Regions from separate parts of the Corynebacterium sp. 32222D000AT genome, predicted to be linked through region 3. Evidence: predicted binding sites of a transcription regulator. Region 3 holds the regulator's gene; each other region holds the start of a gene.

Region 1 (3,229 bases), on a different contig from region 3:
AGAGCCCAGGCACGCGTGAATCCCCGCCAGGACACACGGGCGTGCCCTTGGCAGGGGAGGGTGAACAGGGACAACATCTTAACTAAACAAAGGAGCCTGGCTGTGCGACTTTGGCGGGGGATCCTCGGCGCCGGGGCTAGCCCCTGCGGTTGGTGCCCCGCGGTGGCGGACCTTATGGCCGCACGATTGCTGGGCCGCGGGCGATTCGTTGAACCGCAGCGGTTGTCCCGGCCCGGCCCGGTGGCCGGTGCGCCCGGTATCGGGGGACCTGTCGGCGTGGCCCATGTTGTTGGCACCATCCCGGAAGTCGTTGTTATCCACGTGATGGCGCCGGCACCGGAGCGTGAGGTTGGAAATATCGGTATCTCCTCCCAAAGCCCAGGCGATGACGTGGTGGACGTCGCAGTCAATCCAGGCCCGGTTGCAGTCCGGGTGGGTGCACACCAGCTCGGAGGCGGCCAGGGCAATCTTTTGCCAGAGGCTCGCCGTGCGCTTATTGCGCGCTAGCTCGAGCGGGAAGCCGTGGGGGTCGAGGACGCAGAGGAAGTCGTGCTCAGCCAGCCCCATCCGGAGAAGGTCGAGCGGGCTGACCGAGATTCCCGCGGTGGTGGGGAAGCGGCTGTCGCCGGTCATGTTCTCGAGGTCGTCCATGGTGAGGGTGACCAGAAGGCCCGCCGCACCACCGGTGGACTGGTCCTTGGAGGATAGGTACCGCCGGCAGATATAGCGCAGGTGGTCCACGTTGCGTTCTTGGAAGCTGCGCTTGTCTTCCTGGTCCAGCCCGCTTTCCTTCAAAGCGGCGTTATCCGCGTTGCGGGCGTTCGCCAGGGCGCTCTTGACGAGCGCGGCGGTGGCGGGGTCCAGGTAGCCGCGGACGTGCACGCCGCCGTCGGCGTCCGGGTTGGACAGGGATAGCCGGCGCTTCTTGTAGGCTGCGTCCTTGTCCTTGGTGCCTTCCGGGGTGCGGGCGGCCAGGTTGGCGTTCTTAATCTGCTTGCGCAGCCAGTCCCGCAGCGTGTGCAGCGAGGTATCTTTTGCCTTTTCCAGGGCCTGCTCGCGCAGCTGCTTGCGGCCCGGGGTGGCGTGCTGATTGAGGTGCTTGAGCTCCGACTCAATCATCGCCAGCACCTTGGCGCTGGTGGTTTGGCCGTCCTCCAGGAGGCGCTTGCGGCGACGCTCCTCAGCTTCCTTTTCCGCCTGTGCGCGGCGCTGCGCTTCCGCGTCGGCGGCCTGCTGGCGGGCGCGCTCCTCATCGCTGACAGCCTGGGCGTCGTCGGGCAGGGGAGTCGGTTCCGGGGCGGGCGCGGCCTCCTCGAGAGGGCTGAACAGATCGCGGCCGGTCTCGAGACGCTCCCGGGCGGTGGCAAAATCCAGGCCGAGGCGTGCCATGAGGTAGTCGATGGCCTTGGATGAGCCGACCTGGCGGCCGGCGTCGTCGCGCTCGGCGAGGAAGGCGAAGGCGGCATCGATGACGGTCTTGTTGTTGAAGGCGTATTCGAAGGCCTCGAAGCCGCGGTGAAGGCGTCCAAAGGACAGGTCTTCGGGTTTCTTCATCAGGGAGCGTAACCGCTCCATGGAGCCAGAGATTTCTTTGAGCGTTGCTAGGATTTCGTCGTGCTGGTCAGTCATGGCGGTCACCCCCTAAGGAACCGTCGTATAGAACCTTTGTTCGCTTACGTGTTCTAGTATACCGACGAAAAAGCCCGTGTCAACAGCAAAAAAGAAAATATGTTCGAATTTTCTAAAGTCCCTGTTCGCCAGAGCTGGCTTAGTTTAAGCCGAAACTAAATTAGGCCGCGAACCAAGCCAACCCAGCCAACCCAGCCAACCAAGCCAACCCAGCCAACCAAGCCAACCCAGCACCAACTACTCCGGGAACCGCGGCAACTCCCGCTCGTTCAGCCATTGGTTCCAGAGGCCCTCCACGTCCGCAACAGAAACACCGGAAGCGCCCTCTTCTGCGTCTTCTACAGCCCCCGTCAGAGCCTCCCAGAAGTCCTGCGCAACCACGTTTCCGTGCTGGTTATCGGCGAGGTAGGAGCGGACGAGGGGGAAGAAGGTGGCATCGCCAAGCAGGCGCCGCAGGGAGTGGACGAACAGGGCGCCGCGCTTGTAGACGCGGTCATCGAACATGTCGCGGGTGCCGGGGTCGCCCAGCAGGAGGTCGTGGGGCTTGCGGGAGAGGACCGAGTAGTGGGAGTGGGCGGCATCGTGGGCCCTGGCCTGGCCGGTGTGCTCGCCCCAGAGCCATTCGCAGTAGCAGGCGAAACCCTCGTTGAGCCAGATGTCCTGCCAGCGGCTAAGGCCCACGGCGTTGCCGAACCACTGGTGGGAAAGCTCGTGGAAGATGAGCCGCTCGAAGGCGTGGTCGCCGCGCACGTGGTTGGAGCCAAAGATGGAAATGCCCTGCGCCTCCAGCGGGATTTCCAGCTCGTCTTCGGTCACGACCACGCGGTAGTCGGGGAAGGGGTACGGCCCGAAGGTCTCGGCCAGGAAATCGAGCATCTCCTGCTGGCGGCCGAATTCCTCGGTCACCTGTTCACGCAGGTCGGCGGGCGCGTACGCCACGGTGTTGGGGCCTAGGCGGAACTCGCTGAACTCGCCCACCTGCACCGTCGCCAGGTAGGTCGCCATGGGCTTATCGATGCGGTAGTGCCACGCCGTCCGCGACGACCCCGCCGTGGCCTTGTCGACCAGCGTGCCGTTGGCGACGATGGTGAAGGGATCGTCGGCCGTGATGGCGAGGTCGAAGGTGGCCTTCTGGCTCGGGTGATCGTCGCACGGGAACCAGCTCGGCGCCCCGTTGGGCTGGCTGGCGACCAGGGAACCGGATTCGGTTTCCTCCCAACCGATTTCACCCCAGGGGCTGGCGATGGGCCGCGGGTTGCCGCCGTAGCGGATGGCCAGCGTGATTTCTGCCCCCGATGCCACCGGCTCCGCGAACGAAATTCGCAGCTTGCCGCCCGAGGTCTTAAAGCGGGCCACCCGCGGGCCCCCGGGGCAGCTAACGCGGCGCACCGCCATCGCGGGGCCTAGGTCGAGCTGCAGGGCGTTCAGGTCTTCCTCGCCCACCTCGATGGTCAGCGTGGCCTGCGCAGACAGCAGGTTGGGCTCGACCTTGTAGTCCAGCTCCAGCTGGTAGTGGCGCACCCGAAAGCCCAGGTTGTAGTCAACCTTGGTGTACGGGTCCCGGGTGGCGTTAGAGGCAACCCCGGCACTAGAACCAGCA
Region 2 (3,229 bases), on a different contig from region 3:
GGCGACCGGGACGACGGCCTCGGTCATACCGGAGTATTTCAGGGCCATGCCCACCAACAACAGGGTCCAGGTAAACATCTCGAGCACGGCGGCGGACAGGTGTAGTTTCTGGGGAGTCATCGCCCGACCATCTTACGGAGGCTCGCCCCACGGGGTAAGGTGGGCAGCCGTATATGTGGTGGGCGTCATAGTTCCCGGACTGGCCCGGGCGCTAGCTCGCGCGCACTGGCGCGGCGCCCGCCTGCCAGAAGAAGGGAGTTTAGGGTGTCGTTTCGGCAGGTAATTGAGATGTCCGACCTGGGGGATAGGCGCTACCGCGGGCCCGGGGTGCCCTCGGAGATGAAGCGCACCTTCGGCGGGCAGGTCGTCGGCCAGGCGCTGCAGGCGGCGCAGCAGACCGTGGAAGGCAAGACGGCGAACTCGCTGCACGCGTATTTCGTCGGCGGCGGACTGTCTGCCGAGCCCATCGATTTCACCGTGCACACCATCCGGGACGGGCGCACCTTCAGCCACCGCCGGGTCACCGGCTGGCAGGGGGATAAGGAGATCGTGGAGATGCTGGTCAGCTTCCGCCGCCCCGGCGACCAGGGCCCGGAGCACGCCGCGCAGCTGCCGGACGTGCCGGGCCCGGAGGAGTGCCGCGCGAGCGCGGAGGATTGGCCGTCGTCCTCGCGCATCGTGTTGGGCGAGTGGAGCGACTGGGACGTGCTCATGGTCCCTGACGAGCACGACAATTCCCGCCACGCCCAGGACAAATACGGCGCCGGCGCGCGGCACATCTGGTTCCGCTACAACGCCGGGCTGGGCGACGACCCGGCCCTGAATCAGGTCGCGCTGTCCTACCTGTCGGATATGACCCTGCTGAACTCGACGCTGATTTCCCACCCCGAGGCCCGCGTGCAGATGGCCAGCCTCGACCACAGCCTCTGGTTCTTCGACGAGATCCGCGTCGACGAGTGGTTGCTCTACGAGCAGGACTCGCCGTTCGCCGGCGGCGGGCGCGGTTTCGCCCAGGGGCGGGTCTACCGCCAAGACGGGGCGCTGGTGGCCCAAGTGAGCCAGGAGGGGCTCATCCGTTGGCTGAAGGAATGACCGACTTGGGCCGCGTGTGCGGGGTCTTAGTGAGACGCGGCGACCGCGGCACGTATAATCGCGTTAGTTAAAACCAACTAGGAAGGGGCACACCTTATGTCCGGCCACTCTAAATGGGCGACGACCAAGCATAAAAAAGCTGCCAACGACGCCAAGCGCGGCAAGGAATTTGCCAAGCTGATTAAGAACATCGAGGTGGCGGCGCGGACCGGCGGCGGCGATCCCGCGGCCAACCCGACGCTGGACGACATGATCAAGAAGGCCAAGAAGGCCTCCGTTCCCAACGACAACATCGAGCGCGCCCGCAAGCGCGGCTCCGGCGAGGAAGCCGGCGGCGCCGACTGGGAAAACATCATGTACGAAGGCTACGGCCCCAACGGCGTGGCCATGCTCATCGAGTGCCTGACCGATAACCGCAACCGCGCGGCTACCGAGGTGCGCACCGCCATGACCAAGAACGGCGGCAACCTGGGCGAGTCCGGCTCCGTGTCTTATATGTTCTCCCGCGTCGGCGTCGTCGTCGTCCAGAAGGGCGAGCTGGCCGAGGACGACCTGCTGCTGGCCGTGCTCGAGGCCGGCGCCGAAGAAGTCAACGACCGCGGCGAGCAGTTCGAGATCACCTGCCAGCCCGCCGACGTGCGCGCGGTGCGCACCGCCCTGGAAGAGGCGGAGATCTCCGTCGAGGACTCCGACACCGACTTCCGCCCGTCCGTCGAGGTTCCGCTCGGCGCTGACGATGCCAAGAAGATCTTCCGCCTCGTCGACGCTCTGGAAGACTCCGACGACGTGCAGAACGTCTACACCAACATGGATCTTAGCTACGAGGTCCTGGCCGAGCTCGAGGACTAATCAGCCGGCCCAGGTCTTAAGAACCTGATAATGGGGCAGTCGGGGCGAGTATTTCTTGCCGCGGCTGCCCTTGGTCGTGTCTGCCCGGCTCTTAACAACCGCGGCACCCAGGCTGGCCTGCCTGCCACGGCGCGTGTAGGATGCGTGATAAGGTACTAGAACATATGTGTGACGGAGGTGACCGGTGAACCTGGAGGGCTTGCGCGTCATGGGCATCGACCCGGGCCTTACGCGCTGCGGCCTGTCGGTCGTACAGGCGGGCCGGGGCCGTGCCGTCATCCCCATCTCCGTCGGCGTGGTGCGCACGCCCGCGGACAAGGATCTCACCGAGCGCCTGCTGCGCCTGTCCAAGGCCGTGGCCGAGTGGATGGACGAGTACCAGCCGGACGTGGTGGCCATCGAGCGCGTCTTCGAACGCGGCAACGTCTCCACGGTCATGCAGACCGCTCACGCCGTCGGGGTCTTGGTGCTCGCCGCGGCCGAACGCGGCCTGGACGTGCACATGTACACCCCCTCGGAGGTCAAGAAGGCCGTTTCCGGCAACGGCCGCGCCGACAAGAAGCAGATGACCGCCATGATCACCCGTATCCTGGGGCTGAGCGAGCCACCCAAGCCGGCCGATGCCGCCGACGCGCTAGCACTCGCCGTCAGCCACTGCTGGCGCGCTCCGGCCCTGGCCCGCGCCGAGCAGGTGCGGGAGAGGACCCAGGCCCAGCGGCAAGCCCAACAGCAAGCCCTGGCGCGCGCCCGCTCCACCCAGTCCGGCTAGGCGGCAGGCCTAGCACCACGTCGCCCGAAACCTAAAAAACCTAGAACTCTACCCCCGGGAAGAAAGGACAACCCCGCCATGATCGCATCGCTGCGCGGAGAGGTTATCTCCATCGCGCTGGACCACGCCGTCATCGAATGCCAGGGCGTGGGCTACCTCGTGCACGCGGCCCCGCCCACCCTCGGCCGGCTGACCCGCGGGGAAGAGGCCTTCGTGCTGACCTCCATGGTGGTCAAGGAAGACTCCATGACCCTCTACGGCTTCGGCACCGCCGAGGACCGGGAGATGTTCCACCTGCTGCAGTCCGTCTCGGGGCTCGGCCCGAAGCTGGCGCTGGCCGCACTGTCGGTGCTGGAGGCCAACGAGCTGGCGCAGGCGATTAGCCAGTCGGACGCCAAGCGCCTGCAGACCATCCCGGGCGTGGGCAAGCGCATGGCGGAGCGGCTAGCGCTCGAGCTCAAGGACAAGGTGGCAGGCTTCGCCGGGGCCGGCGCGGCCGCGGGCGAGGGCGCAGCCGCC
Region 3 (3,229 bases):
GGGGCTTGTGCCGGGTTGTTTGTATTGGAGGGGGTTAAGCGTCGACGATGACCACGGTGATCTCGCGCTCGCGCAGCGCGTCAACGAAGCTTTGCGGTGCCGCCGAGTCCGTGATGACGACGTCGATGTCCGAAATCTTGGCGAAGCTGACCAGGTAGTCGTTGCCCAGCTTGGAAGAGTCACACAGGACCACAACCTTTCGGGCGTTGGTCACGAACGCGGCCTTGATGGCCGCCTCCTGGGCGTCTGCGGTGGACAGTCCGTGATCCAGGGTCAGGGCGTTGGTGCCGATGAACGCGACGTCGGCGCGCAGCAGCGCCATGGTGCGCAGGGCGGTATCGCCGACCACGGCCTGGGTTATGCCGCGCACCGTACCGCCCAGTAGTTGGACGTCCTTGATGCCATTATTGGCCAGCGACAGGGCAATGGGCAGGCTGTTCGACACGATCGACAGTTGGTTGGCCAGGGGACTCGCTGCGATGAGATCGCTTAGCGCGTTCGTGGTGGTGCCGGCGTCCAGGAAGATGCTGCCCGGGGTCTCGGGGAGGAATTCGAGGGCCGCCTCGGCGATCGCGGATTTCGCCCCGGTGGCCGAGCGCGAGCGCGTGTCCAGGGTGAACTCGGCGGTCTGGAAGGTCTGCGAGGCCACCGCACCGCCGTGGACGCGGTGGACGACGCCCTCGCGGTCCAGGACGGCCAGGTCGCGGCGGATGGTCTCGGCGGTGACGTCGAATTTATGGGAGAGTTCCGTGACATTGACGCGTCCCTCGACGGCGGTGAGGGACGCAATCTGCCGACGGCGTTCTTCTGCATACATGGGGTAGTTCTCCTCGGTCCGTGGGTACGCGCGCGGATGGGCGCGCGCACACGGTGAAATGGGTCTACTCAAATTGTTCCAGAAAAACCGCGTGGGCAAACACAAACAGAAAAACCCAAGCACCCGGTTCTTGGGTTGCTTGGGTATTTCTTGAGGTAGATCGGGCAAATCGGAACTACGGCCATGAGGCGGGAGTGACCTTTTGCATGCCCCGCTACCTCAGAAAGGGGGAATAACGCGGAATGTTCCGGGGAATTAGAGCTTGCGCATCACGGAGACGACCTTGCCCATGATTTCCGATTCGTCCCCGTTGATAGGGGAATAGGCGTCATTGTGGGGCAGCAGCCACACCCCGGTGGAGTCGCGGTGGAACTCCTTGACGGTGGCTTCCTCGCCCTCCAGGAGGGCTGCGACGAAGTCGCCTTCCTCCGCCGTGGACTGCGAGCGGACGATGACCCAGTCCCCGTCCAGGATGCCGGCGTCCCGCATGGAGTCGCCGACGACCTGCAGCATGTAGAGATCGCCGCCGCCGACGACCTCATCCGGCATGGGGTAGTAGGTGTCGATGTTTTCCTCGGCCGTGATGGGGGTCCCGGCGGCAATGCGCCCGACGACGGGGATGTAGCTGACCTGGCCGGCATCGGGCGGGGTCTGCGGGAGATCCGCGGACTTGCTGGCCTTCTCGGCCTTCGCGTCTTCCTTCTCGGTGTTGAGGTGGCGGACATCGACGGCGCGCGGCTTGTTGGGATCGCGCCGCAGGAAGCCCTTCTCCTCCAGCTGCTTGAGCTGGTAGGCCACCGAGGAGGTCGACTGCAGGCCGGCGGCGTCACCGATCTCGCGGATGCTCGGCGGATAGCCGCGCAGGAGTACGGCGTCGTGAATGACCTCGAGGATGCGCCGCTGGCGGGCGCTTAAGGAGTCGAGTGTCGGTTTTTGTGAGGATTTGCTGGGTCGGGCCATGGTCTTTAACTCTCCAAGTTGACTAGCAGGTCGGTTAGTGGGGGACACAGGCGCTGCGGGCCCGCGAAAATTCCTACCTTCCTTTCTAGCACGAAATGTACAAATGTTCGAGATCTTCGCCCGTGCGCTAGACAAATTTTGGAAACCCTGCTATAAATCGAACACAGAACCTAATTCGAACATTCGAACGAAGGAAAGTCGGTGCCATGTCGGGGTCCGGATTTAGACTCGGTGGCACCAAGGAAAGGAAAGATTACTATGACTCTCGCATTTGATGACCGCCGTATCGCTAACACCGAATTTGCAGCTTACCGCACCGGTTCCCGCACCCCTTCCGTGGTGCCCGCGGCCGCGGTGTGGGAGCCATCGGTCCGAGATTTCGGGGATCGGCAGGGCGCGCCCGCCTGGTCGGGGCACGGCCCGGCTGGCGTGGGGTCGCGCTATTCTCGAACGCTCACGCTAGATAATCGAACAGACCGTCGTTCGCAGCCCGCGCTGAGCGCCGAGGATTTCGCAGGGCAGCCGCGCGGGATGGTCTCCGAGCAGGGGCGCCAGAAGGGCAACTACGCGCTCGGCGCTGTGTTCGGATGTGCAGTCTTCTTGGGCACGCTGGCGGCGGGCATGGGGCTTGTTGACGGCCCGGAGTCCGCCAGCTCGATGGGAGCCGTGGACAGTGCCATCACCCAGCAGGCTCACCTGAACTAGGCCGCGGTCCGGGCACTCGGCTTTCCCATCGCCGCGCGCAGTAGACTGGTAAGGCATCCGCGTGGTCCGCTGGTGCGGATGAAACCGGGAAGCTAGAAAGATACGGGGAGCGAGCCGAGTTGTATTGCCCATTTTGTCACCACGAACAGTCACGCGTCATCGACTCCCGCGTCGTTGACGCGGGTGCTTCCATCCGCCGCCGGCGCGAGTGTTCTTCGTGCCGGGGCCGTTTCACCACGGTCGAAAAGGCGGTGCTGTCCGTGGTCAAGCGCAACGGCCTGTCCGAGCCGTTTAGCCGCGACAAGCTGATCCGCGGCGTGCGCCGGGCCTGCCAGGGCCGTGATGTCTCGGACGACGCCTTGAAGCGCCTGGCCCAGGAAGTGGAGGAGACCGTGCGCAGCCACGGCAGCTCCCAGATCAACGCCAACGATATCGGCCTGGCCATCCTCGACCCGCTGCGCGACCTCGACGAGGTGGCGTACCTGCGCTTCGCCTCCGTGTATAAATCCTTCGACAGCGCGGATGATTTCGAGTCGGAGATCCGCCTGATGAAGCGCCGCGACCGGAGCAACTTCTAGGCTTCGGCCGCGGCAGCGCGGCGCTAGGCCAGCTTGTCGACAGCCTTCTGGATGCGTCGCAGGGACACCGCGTGCGCGGTGCCGAGGCGTTGGGCGAACAGGGAGACTCGGAGCTCCTCGATCATCCAGTAGATATCCCGCACCGCCTTCGTCTTAGATCTCCCGGCTG

The links. The regulator LexA, encoded in region 3, represses DNA repair genes until DNA is damaged. The targets are predictions, from matches to a motif close to CGAACANNTGTTCG.
Region 1: ACEE23_RS09140 (HNH endonuclease signature motif containing protein) is a predicted target of LexA. The motif match lies at 1,722-1,735, and genes of this name have one in related genera.
Region 2: ruvC (crossover junction endodeoxyribonuclease RuvC) is a predicted target of LexA. The motif match lies at 2,099-2,112, and genes of this name have one in related genera.

The regions. Positions count from the first base shown of each region.
Region 1 is NZ_JBPPVW010000015.1:23,426-26,654, forward strand. Features, by position in the region: gene ACEE23_RS09140 (HNH endonuclease signature motif containing protein) at 79-1,629, opposite strand; gene ACEE23_RS09145 (M1 family metallopeptidase) at 1,867-3,229, opposite strand, start outside.
Region 2 is NZ_JBPPVW010000001.1:210,658-213,886, reverse strand. Features, by position in the region: gene ACEE23_RS01020 (DUF3817 domain-containing protein) at 1-120, opposite strand, end outside; gene ACEE23_RS01015 (acyl-CoA thioesterase) at 265-1,092, shown strand; gene ACEE23_RS01010 (YebC/PmpR family DNA-binding transcriptional regulator) at 1,189-1,941, shown strand; gene ruvC (crossover junction endodeoxyribonuclease RuvC) at 2,126-2,710, shown strand; gene ruvA (Holliday junction branch migration protein RuvA) at 2,789-3,229, shown strand, end outside.
Region 3 is NZ_JBPPVW010000007.1:40,098-43,326, reverse strand. Features, by position in the region: gene ACEE23_RS05880 (DeoR/GlpR family DNA-binding transcription regulator) at 35-817, opposite strand; gene lexA (transcriptional repressor LexA) at 1,073-1,825, opposite strand; gene ACEE23_RS05870 (hypothetical protein) at 2,036-2,482, shown strand; gene nrdR (transcriptional regulator NrdR) at 2,602-3,060, shown strand; gene hrpA (ATP-dependent RNA helicase HrpA) at 3,084-3,229, opposite strand, start outside.